2 regions of the Kitasatospora sp. NPDC114501 genome follow, and region 1 is predicted to be linked to the other one. Evidence: riboswitches for the same ligand, from Rfam matches in the RefSeq annotation. Region 1 holds a riboswitch; the other holds the start of a gene.
What was found. Region 1 has a riboswitch for thiamine pyrophosphate ahead of thiO (glycine oxidase ThiO). Riboswitches for the same ligand answer to the same signal wherever they lie in the genome.
Positions count from the first base shown of each region.

Region 2: another riboswitch for thiamine pyrophosphate. It lies ahead of ACZ7RU_RS16470 (purine-cytosine permease family protein); the one in region 1 lies ahead of thiO (glycine oxidase ThiO).

Region 1 is NZ_JBVKDS010000001.1:603,912-608,314, reverse strand. Features, by position in the region: gene ACZ7RU_RS02850 (polyprenyl synthetase family protein) at 1-30, shown strand, start outside; gene thiE (thiamine phosphate synthase) at 73-726, opposite strand; gene ACZ7RU_RS02840 (Rv2175c family DNA-binding protein) at 726-1,091, opposite strand; gene ACZ7RU_RS02835 (NAD(P)/FAD-dependent oxidoreductase) at 1,134-2,342, opposite strand; TPP riboswitch at 2,437-2,549, shown strand; gene thiO (glycine oxidase ThiO) at 2,544-3,728, shown strand; gene thiS (sulfur carrier protein ThiS) at 3,725-3,964, shown strand; gene ACZ7RU_RS02820 (thiazole synthase) at 3,968-4,403, shown strand, end outside.
Region 2 is NZ_JBVKDS010000008.1:74,676-79,078, reverse strand. Features, by position in the region: gene ACZ7RU_RS16475 (glycerophosphodiester phosphodiesterase) at 1-121, opposite strand, end outside; gene ACZ7RU_RS16470 (purine-cytosine permease family protein) at 277-1,695, opposite strand; TPP riboswitch at 1,688-1,832, opposite strand; gene ACZ7RU_RS16465 (S1C family serine protease) at 2,093-3,892, shown strand; tRNA gene ACZ7RU_RS16460 (tRNA-Ser) at 3,956-4,043, shown strand; gene ACZ7RU_RS16455 (MerR family transcriptional regulator) at 4,171-4,403, shown strand, end outside.

The DNA.
Region 1 (4,403 bases):
GCCGAGGCCGCCACCGTCCGCAAGTACTGACGGACGGCGACGGCCTCGGAGGGGGCCTGCGGACCGGGGCGGTCAGAGCGCGGCGCGCACCCGGCGGGACAGCTCGGCGGCGGCCGCCCGCGGGTCCGCCGCGGCCGTGATGGCCCGCACCACGACGATCCGGCGGGCACCGGCCGCCAGCACCTCGTCCAGGTTGCCGAGGTCGATCCCGCCGATCGCGAACCACGGCCGGTCGGTGGCCTGCTTCGCCGCGTACGAGACCAGGCCGAGGCCCGGGGCCGGGCGGCCCGGCTTGGTCGGGGTCGGCCAGACCGGGCCGGTGCAGAAGTAGTCCACGCCGGGCTCGGCGACCGCCGCGTCCACCTCGGACTCGGCGTGGCAGGAACGGCCGATCAGCACGTCCTCGCCGAGGATCGCCCGGGCGGCCGCCACCGGCAGGTCGTCCTGGCCGAGGTGCAGCACGTCCGGCCGGGCCGCGTGGGCGACGTCGGCGCGGTCGTTGACGGCCAGCAGCCTGCCGTGCCGGCGGCAGGCGTCGGCGAAGACCTCCAGGGCCTCCAGCTCCTGCCGGGCCTCCAGGCCCTTGTCGCGCAGCTGGACGATGTCCACCCCGCCCGCCAGCGCCGCGTCCAGGAACTCGGCGAGGTCGCCCTGCTCCCGACGGGCGTCGGTGCACAGGTACAGCCGGGCGTCGGCGAGCCGCCGGCGCCGCGTGTCCGCCGCCATCAGATCAGCATCGCCTGGGCGCGGCGCTTCACCTCGGTGCCACGGTTCTCCCGCAGCGCCTGGATCGGGCTGCCGGGCAGCGACGGGTCCTCGGTGAAGAGCCACTCCAGGATCTCCACGTCGTTGTACCCGCAGTCCCGCAGCACGGTCAGGGTGCCGGACAGGTGCTTGACCAGGCCCGCTCCCTCGATGAACGCCGCCGGGACCTGAAGGGACCTGTTCGGCCCGCGCCGGACGGCGATCAGGCCGCCGTTCTTGACCAGGTCACGCACCTCGGTGACCCGGACCCCCCACTGCTCCGAGATGTCGGGCAGGTACATCCAGTCGGTGACCAGGGCTTCAATCTTGCTTTCGATCTCACTCACGCCACCAGATTGCCACCTCCACAGCCCGCCGCGCACCAGGCACTACTCCGCGACGGCCGACTTCAGGGGCACCGCCGGGTCCGCCGCGCGGGCCGGATCGAGCGCGGTTCCGCGCTCGATCAGCCTGCGCCCCTGGGTGAGGTCACGCGGCCGGTCCACGGTCAGCAGCGCGCTCGGCACCCCGTCGCGCAGCCAGAGCACCGACCAGTCGGCGTCCTGCGGGCCGCCGCGCCGGACCAGCTCGTCGCCCTCGGCGTGCCGGCCGGCGTACTGGACCATCCGCCCGAACTGCTCGGACCAGAAGTACGGCACCGGGTCGTAGGCCGGCGCGTCCGCGCCCAGCACGGCGGCGGCCACCGCCTCGCCGGACCGCAGGGCGTGGTCCCAGTGCTGGACGGCCAGCCGGGCCCCGGCCCGGGCCGAGGGGTAGCTGACGCAGTCGCCCGCCGCGAAGACGCCGGGCACCGAGGTGCGCAGCCGCCCGTCCACCACGACGGCGCCGGTCGGGTCCAGCTCGACTGCGGAGCCGGCCAGCCAGCCGGTCGCCGGGCGGGCCCCGATGCCGACCACCACCTCGTCGGCGGGCAGGTGCGAGCCGTCCGCCAGCACCACCGCGCCGGGCTCGACGGCGGCCACGCCGACCCCGCAGCGCAGGTCGACCCCGGCCTCGGCGTACCAGGCGGCCATCGCCGAACCGATCTCCGTCGGCAGCGCGCCGGGCAGCGGCGCCGGACCGGCCTCGACCACCGTCACCGCGCAGCCCGCCGCGCGGGCCGCGGTGGCCACCTCGGCGCCGATCCAGCCCGCGCCGACCAGCACCAGCCGCAGCCCGGGGCGCAGCAGCGCGCGCAGCGCCAGGGCGTCGTCCAGGGTGTGCAGCAGGTGCGCCCGCTCGGCGCCGGGCAGGGCCCGCGGGACGGCGCCGGTGGCGATCACCAGCGAGCCGTACGGGAGGTCGCCGCCGTCGGTGTGCAGCACACCGGGGGTCAGGCCGGTGGCGCGGCGGCCGGTGAGCAGCTCGATGTCGAGCTGCCCGTAGTCGATGTCCAGGGCGGTGGAGTCGGTCTTGCCGAGCAGCACGTCCTTGGAGAGCGGCGGCCGGTCGTACGGCGCGTGCGGCTCCTCGCCGACCAGCACGATCCGCCCCCGCCGGCCGCCCTGCCGCAGCTTGAGGGCGCACTGCGCCCCGGCCAGCCCGGCTCCGACGACGACCACCTGATCCGTTCCGCTCAGCTCTGCCACGCCCGTCACTGTACTCAGCCGCCGGCCGGCGGCCGCGGGCTGTCCCGCCCCCGTCCACCCCGTGTACGCGCCTTCGGCCGGGCCGACCCCCGGCGTTAAGGTGGGAGCACCACACGGGAGCCCGGCGTACCGGGCTGAGAGGCGGGCTGGCACGGCCCGCGACCGTCCGAACCTGATCCGGGTCATACCGGCGAAGGGAGAAGAGCAGCCTTGTCACGCTTGCCACCGGGCGCCCACGCCGACGTGCTGGTGATCGGCGGGGGGATCATCGGCCTCGCCGTCGCCTGGCGCGCCGCCCAGCGCGGCCTGCGGAACGTGACCGTGGTCGACCCGTCCCCCGGCGGCGGTGCGGCCCGGGTCGCGGCCGGGATGCTCGCCCCGGTCACCGAGCTGCAGTACGGCGAGGAGCCGCTGCTGCGCCTCGGGATGGCCTCGAACGAGCGGTACGCGGCCTTCGCCGCCGAGCTCACCGAGGCGAGCGGCGGCCAGGACACCGGTTACCGCCGGTGCGGCATGCTCGCCGTCGCGCTGGACTCCGACGACCGCGAGGAACTGCGCGAACTGCACGCCTTCCACCAGCGGCTCGGCCTGGACTCGGCCTGGCTGACCGGCCGGGAGGCCCGCCGGCTGGAGCCGATGCTCGCCCCCGGCGTGCGCGGCGGCCTGCACGTGGCCGAGGACCACCAGGTGGACGGACGCCGACTGCTCCGGGCCCTGGTCCTCGCCTGCGAGCGCGCCGGTGTCCTGGTCCACCGGGCCGAGGCGGTCGAGCTGCTGGTCGCTGACGGCCGGGCGACCGGCGCCCGCCTGAGCACCCGGGAGACCGTGACCGCCGACCGGATCGTGCTCGCCGCCGGCCCGCACAGCCACCGGCTGCCCGGCCTGCCCGAGGGTGCGCTGCCCGCGATCCGCCCGGTGAAGGGGCAGGTGCTGCGGCTGCACGTCCCGGACGCCTACCGCCCGTTCCTGTCCCGCAACGTCCGCGCCGTCGTCCGCGGCCGGCACCTCTACCTGGTGCCCCGGGAGAACGGCGAGCTGGTGGTCGGCGCGACCACCGAGGAGCAGGGCTACGACACCACCGTCACCGCCGGCGGGGTGTACGAACTCCTCCGCGACGCCCACGAGTTGGTCCCGGGCATCACCGAACTCCCGCTGCTGGAGACCTCGGCCGGGCTGCGTCCCGGCTCGCCGGACAACGCCCCGCTGCTGGGCCCGACCTCGCTGCCCGGGCTGGTCGCCGCCACCGGCCACTACCGCAACGGCGTGCTGCTCACCCCGGTGACCGCCGACCTGGTCTCCGAGTACCTGGCCACCGGCGAAGTCCCCGAGCTCGCAAGGCCGTTCACTCCCCTTCGCTTCTCCCCCGACCGCTCCACGACGAAGGCCCCCGCATGACCGAGACCACCCGGCACGAGACCGCCCGGAACGAGATCGCCCTGACCGTCAACGGCGAGCCCCGCCGGGTGCCCGCCACAACCACCCTCGCCGAGGTGGTGGCCGCCGTCAGCGCCGCCAACACCGGTGTCGCCGCCGCGCTCAACGAGGCCGTGGTGCCCCGCGGTTCGTGGCCGGGGACGGCGCTGAACACCGGCGACCGGATCGAGATCCTCACCGCCGTCCAGGGAGGCTGAACCATGGCCGACGACCTTCTGACCATCGCCGGGACGACCTTCTCCTCCCGGCTGATCATGGGCACCGGCGGCGCCCCCAGCCTGGAGGTCCTGGAGCGCGCGCTGCTCGCCTCCGGCACCGAGCTGACCACCGTCGCGATGCGCCGGGTCGACGCCTCCACCCAGGGCTCCGTCCTGGACGTGCTGACCCGCAACGGCATCCGGGTGCTGCCCAACACGGCCGGCTGCTTCACCGCCGGCGAGGCCGTGCTGACCGCCCGGCTGGCCCGCGAGGCGCTCGGCACCGACTGGGTCAAGCTGGAGGTGATCGCCGACGAGCGCACCCTGCTGCCCGACCCGATCGAGCTGCTGGACGCCGCCGAGACCCTGGTCGACGACGGCTTCACCGTCCTGCCGTACACCAACGACGACCCCGTGCTGGCCCGAAAGTTGGAGGACG
Region 2 (4,403 bases), on a different contig from region 1:
GCGCGCGCCGGTAGGCCGCGAGGGTGTGCTCGGGCAGGGCGTGGGAGGAACCGCGGTGGGCGATCACCTGGACGGGCGGCACGGTGCGCGCCGCCGTCGAGGACAGGTCTGGGCTGGTCACAGGCCCAACGATAGGTGGCGCAGGTGAAGCGCGGACGAAGACGGTCCCAACCTGTGGGGCCGTCTTCGTCCGCCGCTTCGCCGGTCGTTCCCGGTGCCGGGCCCGGTTCCCTCAGCGCCCGGCCCGGTTTCTCCCGGCGTCAGGCCCGGCTTCTCTCAGCGCCCGGCGGTGCGGCGGCCGAGCGGGGTGAGCGCCCAGGTGACCAGCGCCGGCACCACGAAGGCGAACAGCGAGGCCGAGGTCCACTCCTGCGGGCTGAAGTGCAGCGCCTCCCGGGCGGAGGTCCAGAAGTCCGTCCACCAGCCGGCCACGTTGGTCGGCGCGATGAACTGGTAGACCGCGAAGCCCAGCACCCACGGCAGCAGCATCAGCCAGCGGGACGGCGCGTCGGCGGAGAGGTTCCAGCCGCGCCGGCCGGCGCCGAGGAAGTAGTCCACCGCGAGCACCGCCAGCAGCGGCACGAACACCGAGCCGATCAGCCCGAGGAAGCCGTAGTAGGTGTCCGTGAACTCGTCGATCCGCAGCGCCAGCACGGTGGTCAGCGCGCCGATCGCCCCGGAGAGCACCCGGCGGTCCACCTTCGGCAGCAGGTTCTGCACCGACATCGCGGTCGAGTACACGTTGGCGAAGGACTGGTCGGTCTCGCGCAGCACCAGCACCAGCAGGAACAGCCAGCCGGCCCAGACCCCGAGGAAGGAGTCGAAGATCCGGTTCGGGTCGCCGTCCGACTGGAGCAGCGCCATCAGGCCGAGCACGTAGCACCAGACCTGGGCGACCGTGTAGCCGGAGAAGCTTCCCCAGAACGCCGAGCGCGGGGTGCGCGAGTGCCGGGTGTAGTCGGCGGCCAGCGGGACGAAGGAGGCCGACACCGCGATCATCGCGTCGGTGGCGCCCAGGAAGCCGTGCCAGTTGCCCGCGCCCGGGTCCGGCACGCCCTGGCGGCCCAGCTGGACGGTGAGGTACACCATCGCCACCGCGACCGCCCCGGCGACGAAGCGGCGCAGCACCGCGATCGAGCCCAGCGGCCAGATGGTCAGCGCGGTGGTCAGCGCGCCCGCGAGCAGGACGAACAGCCAGCGGTAGCCGGTGGTGTGCGCGACGGTCTGGGCGCCCGCCGAGATGGTCAGCAGCTCGAACACGCCCCAGCCGATGCACTGGACGATGTTCAGCACCGTCGGCAGGTAGGACAGCCGGGTGCCGAACAGCCCGCGCAGGTTCGCCATCGCGGGGGCGCCGGTCCGGGCGCCGATCAGCGAGGCCACGCCGAGCATCGCGGTGCCGACCGCCGTACCGACCGTGATCGCGGTCACCGCGGCGGCCAGCGACAGCTCGCTGCCGGGGGCGCCGAGCACGGTGGCGGCGGTGGAGAAACCGATCAGGCTGACGCCCAGGTTCATCCAGAGCGCGAAGTGGTCCCGGAAGCGCAGCGTGCGCGGCGGCTCGGTGTCCAGGACCAGGGGCGCTTCGACGTGGTCGGGGTGCTCCAGGACGGCGGTCGCGCCCGGAGCCGAGGTGTTCGGACCGGGAGCGGGGGCGTTCGCGCCCGAAGAAGAGGATGGCGAAGCAGGCGGCATGGCCGATACTCCCTACGCCGGCATTACCCGGACAGGTTCCGGCGGTCAGCGCCCCCTCGAACGGCCGTCACTCGCGTGGCGTACGGTCGACATGCGCACTCTCAGCCTGGTGGGTCCAAGCTCCCGCGTGTCAGTTTGGAGCGACAGGCTAACCGGCACGGGGGCGAACACCCAAGGCCGAGGGCGTGCGGACCGCATCGCGGGACGCCCGGCGGGGGAGGGGAGCCTCGGCCGTCGGTGCTGGTGCCGGTCCGGCGTCGATGCTGGTGCCGGTGTCCGTGCCGGTGTCGGTGCCGGCTAAGGATTCTTATGAGTTCTTCAGAGGGGTCCTTACGGCAAACGAATCGACAATGCGAAAAACTATGGTCCTTGGTTCTGCCAGCTATGGAGGTCGTCCGTGAGCACCGAGCGCGAGGTTGGGCCCACCGGGCCGCAGGGGGAGCAGCCCGCCGGCCTGGAGGCGGCCGAGTCCGCTTCCGAGGGCCCCGCTCAGGGCGGGCACAAGCCGACCATGGCCTTCCGGCGGGTGCCGGAGGCGGGCGCGGCCGAGGCCGCTGCCGTCGAGGCGGCTCCGCCCGCCGACGCCGTGCCGGCCGAGGGGGTCCAGGCGCCGGGTGTTCCGGCGGAGGGCGGTCACAAGCCCACCGTCGCCTTCACCAAGGTGCCCGCGCCGGAGGCCCCCGCCGTGGCCGCCGCCGAGGAGCCGGCCGTCGACCCGGCCACCGGCTACATCGACGCGCCGCCGCCCGTCCTGCCGCCCGCCCCGCAGACTCCGGCGGCCCCGGCCGCCGCGCCCGCCGCCCCGGCCCTGCCGCCGGCCGGCAACCCGTACGCCACCCCGACCCACGGCGTCCCCGCCGCCGGTCCGCACGAGGGGTACGGCGCCGCCCCGGCCGTGCCCGCCGCCCCCGCCGCGCACGGCCACCACCCCTTCGGGGCCGGCCAGCCGCTCGGCGGCTGGGGACCCGCCCACGACTCCACCTCCGGCGGCGCGGGCTACCCCGGCGGCCCGGCGGGCCCGCTCGGCTACCCGGCGGACTACCCCGGCGGTCCGGGCGGCCCCGGCGGCCCGCGCAAGAAGCGCGGCGCCCTGGTCGCGCTGATGGCGGCCGTCGCGCTGGTCGCCGGTGTGGCCGGCGGCGTGCTCGGCGTGACCGCCGTCAACGGCTCCGACAGCAGCAGCTCCGCGAACGACCACCGCAGCACCACCGTCCAGGCCAGCGACACCCAGAAGAACGAGCCCGCCCCCGGCTCGATCGCCGCCATCGCGCAGAAGGCGCTGCCCAGCGTCGTCACCATCAAGGCGCAGGGCAACGGCGAGTCGGGCACCGGCACCGGCTTCGTCTTCGACACCGAGGGCCACATCCTCACCAACAACCACGTGGTCGCGCCGACCCTCAGCGGCGGCAAACTGACCGTCAAGTTCGCCGACGGCAGCTCCTACGGTGCCTCCGTGCTGGGTCACGCCGAGGGCTACGACGTCGCCGTGATCAAGATCGACAACCCGCCCAAGAGCAAGCTGGCCCCGCTGCCGCTGGCCGACTCCGACAAGGTCAACGTCGGCGACGCCACCGTCGCGATCGGCGCGCCGTACGGCCTGGAGTCCACCGTCACCAGCGGCATCGTCAGCGCCAAGGACCGCCCGGTGGCCTCCGGCGACGAGACCGGCTCGCAGGCCTCGTACATGAACGCCCTCCAGACCGACGCCTCGATCAACCCCGGCAACTCCGGCGGCCCGCTGCTCGACTCCGGCGGCGCGGTGATCGGCATCAACTCGGCGATCCAGTCCAACGCCTCGTCCAACGGCCGGGCCGGCAGCATCGGCCTGGGCTTCGCCATCCCGATCAACCAGGCCAAGTGGGTCGCGGACACCCTGATCAAGACCGGCAAGCCGGTCTACGCCAAGCTCGACGTGCTGCGCAACGACGACTACAAGGGCGACGGCGCGCAGATCCAGACCAAGGACATCCAGGGCCAGCCCGCCGTCACCCCCGGCGGCGCGGCCGACAAGGCCGGCCTCAAGCCGGGCGACGTCATCACCAAGCTCGGCGGCGTCCCGATCGACAACGGCCCCGCCCTGGTCAGCCGGATCTGGACGCACAAGCCCGGCGAGATCGTCGACGTCGAGTACACCCGCAACGGCCAGACCTTCAACACCAAGGTCACGCTGGCCGAACGAGTCGGCGACCAGCCGTGAGCCCGGCCCGCGCCCAAACGTGTGCGCCGAACCCCGCCGGACCCGTTAGGCTGACCTCCGCCTGGAGAGCTGCCCGAGCGGCCTAAGGGAACAGTCTTGAAAACTGTCGTGCGGTGACCCCGTACCGTGGGTTCGAATCCCACGCTCTCCGCCGGTAGGGAACCACCTGCTCAGGGCGGGTGCCGAGATCGTTCGGCACCCGCCCTCGGTGTTTCCCGGGGGCGGTGGGCGGCCGGGGTTGACCCTGACACGGTGGCAGGGGGTGGAGTGGTCGCACCATGTTGAACATCGGAGACTTCGCCAGCCACGGCCGGGTGTCGGTGCGGATGCTGCGCCACTACGACGCGATCGGGCTGCTGCGGCCCGCCCGGGTGGACCCGGTCAGCGGGTACCGCTTCTACGAGGCGTCCCAACTCGCCCGGCTCAACCGGGTGATCGCGCTCAAGGAGCTCGGCTTCACCCTCCAGCAGGTCCGGGACGTCCTGGACGAGCGGGTGGACGTGGCCGAACT